Regions from separate parts of the Streptomyces sp. NPDC096311 genome, predicted to be linked through region 3. Evidence: riboswitches for the same ligand, from Rfam matches in the RefSeq annotation. Region 3 holds a riboswitch; each other region holds the start of a gene.
What was found. A riboswitch is a leader RNA that binds a small molecule or an ion and turns the genes downstream of it on or off. The one in region 3 is predicted to bind cyclic di-AMP.

Region 1: another riboswitch for cyclic di-AMP. It lies ahead of ACIRA5_RS45555 (M23 family metallopeptidase); the one in region 3 lies ahead of ACIRA5_RS02070 (C40 family peptidase).
Region 2: another riboswitch for cyclic di-AMP. It lies ahead of ACIRA5_RS12415 (NlpC/P60 family protein); the one in region 3 lies ahead of ACIRA5_RS02070 (C40 family peptidase).

What each region holds. Positions count from the first base shown of each region.
Region 1 is NZ_JBIWFN010000027.1:22,389-24,646, reverse strand. Features, by position in the region: gene ACIRA5_RS45560 (PP2C family protein-serine/threonine phosphatase) at 1-823, shown strand, start outside; cyclic di-AMP (ydaO/yuaA leader) riboswitch at 1,080-1,237, shown strand; gene ACIRA5_RS45555 (M23 family metallopeptidase) at 1,249-2,258, shown strand, end outside.
Region 2 is NZ_JBIWFN010000004.1:184,829-187,086, forward strand. Features, by position in the region: gene pcrA (DNA helicase PcrA) at 1-653, opposite strand, end outside; cyclic di-AMP (ydaO/yuaA leader) riboswitch at 980-1,153, shown strand; gene ACIRA5_RS12415 (NlpC/P60 family protein) at 1,160-2,258, shown strand, end outside.
Region 3 is NZ_JBIWFN010000001.1:442,361-444,618, forward strand. Features, by position in the region: gene ACIRA5_RS02070 (C40 family peptidase) at 1-1,115, opposite strand, end outside; cyclic di-AMP (ydaO/yuaA leader) riboswitch at 1,172-1,341, opposite strand; gene ACIRA5_RS02075 (diacylglycerol/lipid kinase family protein) at 1,457-2,258, opposite strand, start outside.

The DNA.
Region 1 (2,258 bases), on a different contig from region 3:
GGGCGCCACCGTGGCGACCGTCGGCGTGCTGGCCGTGCTCATCAACATCCTCGTCCGCCGCACCGACGAACGACTCGCCTCGGCCCACCAGATCGCCGAGGCGGCCCAGCGTGCCGTCCTGCCGGAACCCGACCAGCGGATCGGCGGCCTCGACGTCGCCGCGCGCTACGAGGCCGCGCAGGCGGGCGCGTTCATCGGCGGCGACCTGTACGCGGTGCAGGACTCCCCGCACGGCGTACGGCTGGCCGTGGGCGACGTACGCGGGAAGGGCATGGACGCGGTGGCCGCCGTCGCCGTGGTCATCGGGGCGTTCCGGGAGGCGGCCGAGCAGGAGGTCGCACCGGAGGCGGTCGCGCAGCGGCTGGAGCGTGCGCTGGCCCGCGAGGGCACCCGGCGCGAGGGCCTCGACGCCTTCGAGGGGTTCACCACCGCCGTCCTCGCGGAGATCACGCACGAGGGCGGCCTCGTGAGGATCGTCAACCGCGGCCACCCGGCGCCGCTGCTTCTGCACGCGGACGGAACGCTGGTCACGCTCGCCGCCGCGCACCCCGCGCTGCCGCTGGGCATGGGCGAGTTGGGCAGCTGGCCGGACCGCGCCGAGGAGACGGAGTTCCCGCACGGGGCCACGCTCCTCTTCTACACGGACGGACTGTCAGAGGCCCGCGACGTGCAGGGGCGCTTCTACGATCCGGCCGCGCGCCTGGCCGGACGGACCTTCCCCGGCCCCGACGCCCTGCTGGCCACGCTCGTGGAGGAGGTCCGGCTGCACACGGGCGGCGCCCTGACGGACGACATGGCGCTGCTCGCCGTACGGCGGCCGTAGCCACGGAAAGGGGCGTTCTTGATCGATATCACGAGGGGTGATCGGTCGATGCCCCTCCGCATAACAACTGATGCACCGTCAAATAACTGCCAGGTAGGGAGGCGCGGCCAACTCGCCCGATTTCCGCCGGTCATGGGCGGTAAGTCCTGGCCAAAAGTGGTTAATGATCAGTACGAACAGCTTGGAATCCGGTACCCGCGTCTATTAACGTTCGATAACGCAGCGCGGTCGTCCCAGCCGTCACAAGAGTCGGCTCCGTGCGCACGCGCCGAATCCCGCGAGGGAACCGGGGAACCACCAACTTGGGGTGAATCGAGCGTCTTTCACGGTGGAGACACCGTGGGTTGACGCGCGTAGGAGACCTTCCTGCTCCGAACCCGTCAGCTAACCCGGTAGGCGAGAAGGAAGGAAAGGAGCACGCCCACGTGGCGTCCAACCGGCCTGCCCAGCCCACTTCGTTCCCGCCGAACGACACCCAGACTTTTGGCTACGCCTACGGCAAGGACGAGGGCCCCTGGGAGGAGTGGAACCCCACCGAGGATTCCCTTCGTCCCCTCCGTGGCCGGCACCGCGTCTCCAAGCAGCGCGGCGGAGGACTCGCCCGCAGCTCCACGGTCCTGGGCGTCGGCGTCATCGCCGCCGTCGGCGCGGGCGGCATGGCCACCGCGGCGCCCGGCAAGCCGCCGGTCTCCATCTCGCTGCCCGACCTCTCCTCGGTCACCGAATCGGCCAAGGCGCTGATATCCGACGGCGGTTCCAGCACGCCGAAGGGCTCCGCCACCCCGCTCACCAGCGCCGGTGTGACCAGCGCCGACGCCGCGCAGGGCAACACGGACGCGGGCGAGGCGCTGCGTGCCCGCATCATCCAGCAGGCCGAGTCGCAGCAGGACCAGATCGACAAGGCGGCCCAGCACGCCGCCGAGTCCGCCGCCGCGAAGAAGGCGGTCGCGCTGGCCGCCCAGCAGAAGGACGACGCCGAGGCCAAGGTCGCCGCCGAGAAGAAGAAGGCGGACGAGGAAGCCAAGCAGAAGGCCGAGGCCGCGCGCCTCGCCGAGCTCGCCAAGAGCTACTCGCTGCCGACCTCCTCGTACACCCTGACCTCCCGCTTCGGTGACGCCGGCTCCATGTGGTCCTCCGGTTACCACACCGGCCTCGACTTCGCGGCCCCCACCGGCACGCTGATCAAGGCCATCCACAGCGGCACGATCACGGAGGCGGGCTGGGCCGGCTCGTACGGCTACCGCACCATCCTCACCCTCGACGACGGCACGGAGCTGTGGTTCTGCCACCAGTCCTCCATCAGCGTCAGCGTGGGGCAGAAGGTGGCCACCGGCGACGTCATCGGGCGCGTGGGCGCGACCGGCAACGTGACCGGGCCGCATCTGCACCTGGAGGTTCACCCGGGCGGCGGCAGCGCGATCGACCCGATGGCGTG
Region 2 (2,258 bases), on a different contig from region 3:
TCGTCGATCAGCTCGTTCTTCAGGTTCGAGATCTTGGCGCTGAAGGACTTGGGCGGGAAGCGCTTGGGATCGAGATCCAGATCACGGCAGACGAGCGCCATCAGCCGCTTGCTGTCGGCGGCGTCGTAGATCGAGAACGAGGAGGTGAAGCCGAGCTTCTTGCTCTCCCGGCGCAGGATCCGCACACACGCGCTGTGGAAGGTCATCACCCACATCGCGTTCGCGCGCGGGCCGACGAGCTGCTCGACGCGCTCCTTCATCTCGCCCGCGGCCTTGTTCGTGAAGGTGATCGCGAGGATCTGGCCGGGGTGGACATGGCGCTCGCCCAGCAGATGGGCGATGCGGTGGGTGAGCACCCGGGTCTTGCCGGAGCCCGCGCCGGCCACGATGAGCAGCGGGGAGCCGGAGTGCACCACGGCCGCGCGCTGGTTCTCGTTCAGCCCGTCCAGCAGGGCCGCCGGGTCCACGGCGGGGCGGGGCGCGCCGTCGCGGTAGTAGGCGTCCCTGCTCGCGGGCGCGTCGAAGCGGCCGCCGAACAGGTCGTCCGGAAGCGGCTCCGGCGCTCCGTCCTCGGGCGGCGGCGGGGGCTCTTCCTCGTGGGCCCCGGAAGGCTGGAGGTCCGCCAGAAAGCTGTCATCAAAGAGGCTGCTCATCGCTCTCCGAGTCTAGGCGGCCCCACTGACAACCCGCGGCCACCCTGAAAACCCGACCGGTTTTCCGCGACGGCACATGGTCTCTTTACGTGACCGCGCCTGATCCCTTTCCACCGGCCTTTCCGCCGCCCTTGCCACCGCGGACGCCGTCACCGTTCAGGATCGTTTCATTACGGTCAGCCACAACCAGTCCCGATCAATGGCCGCCAGGACCAAGGTCACAAAAATGTATCGGGCATATCGCACATCAAACTTCACAGAACACTTATGAGTTGGCTAGCGTGCCGGGCAGGCCGCTCGACCCAACCGGCGAACACCGCCGGGCCGTGCGGCCTCCGCCGAGTCCGGTGCGCCCGTGTGGCAGCCGGAGCCGGGGACCCAACCGACCTTGGGGTGAATCGGTCCAATTGTCCGCTGGGGCAGGGACCGTAGGGCAAACCTTCCGGAAGTACCCGCCCGAACCCGACAGCTAACTCGGTAGGCGGATGACGGAAGGAGTCGCCACCTTGGCGTCGCATCGCAAGTGGAGTCCTACGGGTACGCGCATAGCGGGTATACGGACTCCCGCCCTCGCCACGGCGGCCCTCACCTCCGTGGCCCTGCTCTCCCAGACGGCGAACGCCGCGCCCTCGGCCGACTCCAAGCCGAGCATCGAAGAGGTCGAGAAGAAGGTCGACGACCTCTACCACCAGGCCGAGACGGCGACCGAGAAGTACAACGCGACCAGGGAGAAGACCGCCCAGCAGCGCAAGCGCGTCGACTCCCTCCTCGATGACGTGGCCCAGCGCACCGAGAAGCTCAACACCGCGCGCGAGGAACTGGGTTCGTTCGCCGCGGCGCAGTACCGCACCGGCGCCGCCGCCCCCGACACCGCGAGCCTCCTGCTGGCCGACAATCCGCAGGACTACTTCGACCAGACCCAGCTGATGAACCGTCTGACCACCCGCCAGAAGGCGGCCGTCGACGACTACGTCACTGAGCAGGCCGCCACCACGAAGAAGCGCGCGGAGGCCTCTGAGAGCCTGCAGACGCTCACCACGACGCAGAGCGCGCTGAGGACGTCCAAGGCCGACGTCCAGCGCAAGCTCGCCGAGGCCCGCTCCCTGCTGTCGAAGCTGACCGCCGAGGAGAAGGCGCGGCTCGCGGCGATCGAGAAGAAGCAGCAGGAAGCGGCCGACCGCAAGGCGGCGGAGCTGGCCCAGCAGCAGGCCGCAGCGCAGAAGAAGGCCCAGGAGGCGGCCGCACAGCAGCAGACGGGTTCCGGCACCTCCGGGACCACGGGCTCCGCCGGCACCTCCGGCAGTTCGGCCACCGACTCCTCGTACACCGCCAAGGCCGACAAGGCCCTCGCCTTCGCCCGCACCCAGGTCGGCAAGCCGTACGTCTGGGGCGCGACCGGGCCCGGCTCCTACGACTGCTCCGGCCTCACGCAGGCCGCCTGGAAGGCCGCCGGCGTCGATCTCCCGCGTACCACCTGGGACCAGGTCAACGTGGGCACGACGGTCCCGCTCTCCGACATCAAGCCCGGTGACCTCGTCTTCTTCTACGACGACATCAGCCACGTCGGCCTCTACGTCGGCAACGGCATGATGATCCACGCCCCCA
Region 3 (2,258 bases):
CCGAGGGACATGTCCGCGCCGGGAAGCATGCCCGTGGTCAGGGGCATCCCGGTGCCGAGGGACATGTCGGCAGCGAGAGGCATCCCCGCACCCATGGTCATGTCCGCGGCCCGCGGTAGGCCTCCGCCGAGGGACATGTCCGCGCCGGGAAGCTTGCCCGTGGTCAGGGGCATCCCGGCGCCGAGGGACATGTCGGCACCGAGCGGCATCCCCGCACCCATGGACATGTCCGCACCGGGCGACATGCCCGCGGCCAGAGGCATCCCCGTGCCGAGGGACATGTCTGCGCCGAGCGGCATTCCCGTACCCATGGACATGCCCGCACCGAGCGGCAGCCCGGTGCCGAAGGACATGTCCGGGCCGAGTGCGGTCGACTGCTGTCGCTGCCACTCCTCCGCGGCCTGCCGGCGAGCCTGATCCTCCGGGGTGGGCCAGACGGCCTCGGCCGGACGTGACTCGATCGCCGCGGGCCCGGGGTTCCAGCGCGCGGCGTGCTGGGACACCAGATCACGGGCCAGCGCCAGCTTGCGCTGGATCTTCTCCTTGGACGTCTTCAACGAGGACTGCCCCGGCCCGGCGGGCAACGCGGGCAGCAGGGCCGTGGCGGCCTCCAGTGCGGGTTGCGGCGCAGGCTCCGGCGCGGCCGGCAGTGCGGCGACGGCCCTGGCCGTCAACTCGGCCACGGGCCCGGCGGCCGCCTCGGCGGAGGGACCCGCGGTCAACTCCAGAACGGGGCGGGCGGTCAACTCCCGCCCACGGTTGGTGAGCTCGTCCTCCAGCCGCTTCGCCGGGCCCGTGGGCCGCGCCTCGGCCGGGCGGTTCGGCATCCGGTCGGCCGGCAGCCTGGCAGGCGCGGACGGACCCAGCTGCGCGCGCGCCGCGTCGAACCAGGTTCTGGTGATGTCGTCGAGGGCGGGGTCGCGGCGCCCGCGCGCGGTTCCCGGTGCCGGGTTGACGCGGCTTCGGCTCCCCGTGGTCATCGCGCGGGTCCCGTTGACGAACCCGACGGCGTTCTCGGCCTGGTCGTAGAGGGAGCTGATCCGCTGCTGCACCTCCTCGCGGCTCGGACCGTCCGCGCCACTGAGGGCGGCCGCCGCGCGTGCGGAGTCAGGCATGCCAGGGAGGCTGTTGCCTCCAGGGCGCGGGGTTCGTTCCGGCGCCATGGGAGCCGTACTCCTTCCGTACTCCGCCTATTGGGTCGGCCGTCGGGTTCGGGCGGAGGATTCAGGAAGGCTGCCCTACAGCCCTTGCCCGATCGGGCAGTTGGGCCGATTCACCCCAAGGTCGGTTGGGTCCAGGTTCCGGTTGCCACGGGGGCACCGGATTCGGCGGAGGTCGCGCGACCCGGCGAGGTTCGCCGGAGGGAGTCGTGCGGCCTACCGCCAACTTAGCCAATTTGTGTGCCTGATGTGAAGATTGGAGCGCGAACTGTCCGATATGTAATTGTGACCTTCGTCTACGTGTCCCGGCCACGACCAGGATGTCGTACGACCGCCGTGCGCCCCACGGTCGCCGCGAGCGTGCGCAACCGGCGCCAGTCCAAGGGGGGTTGGGCCTCCGGTACACCGGGCCGTTCCTTGGGGACGCGGACGCGCAGGGCGCCGGGTTCGACGCGGCAGCGCACCGGGACGGGCAGGACCAGGGCCTCGCCGTCGATGCCGGCCTCGATCTCCGCGCGGTCGGCGTCGATGACCACCTCACGGGTGGTCAGGACCGCGAGTCCGTCCGGCGCGGGGTCCAGTACGAGCGCGGCGGCCTCGGCCGCGCTGTCCACCGTGATGCCGAGGACACCGAGCAGCCCGGAGTCGAGCCGTTCGCGGCGACCGAGACCGGCCGGATCGTTGGTGCGGTAGGGGTTGTTGCTCACCAGTACGGCCTGCGGGGCGTCGAGCGTCGTGTCCGCGGCGCGAGCGGTCAGTCGCGGCCCGCGCTGACGGGTGAGCAGGTCGGGCAGGAGGTCCAGGATGGTGCCGATCTTGTCGTCGCGGTACGCGGGACTCTGCACGACCGCCGCGTACGCGCCGAAAGAGGCGTTGTTGACGAACGGGTGGCCGCCGGCGAAGCCGAGGTCCACGCGGAGTTCGACGCCGTCGGTGAGGGCGTCCAGGCAGGTCGCCGGGTCGTCGCGGTCGAGGCCGAGGTCCATCGCGAAGTGATTGCGGGTGCCGGCGCAGACCACCAGGAACGGCAGACCGTGTTCGGCGGCGACGGCCGCGACCAGTGCCTGGGTACCGTCACCGCCGGCGACGCCCAGCAGA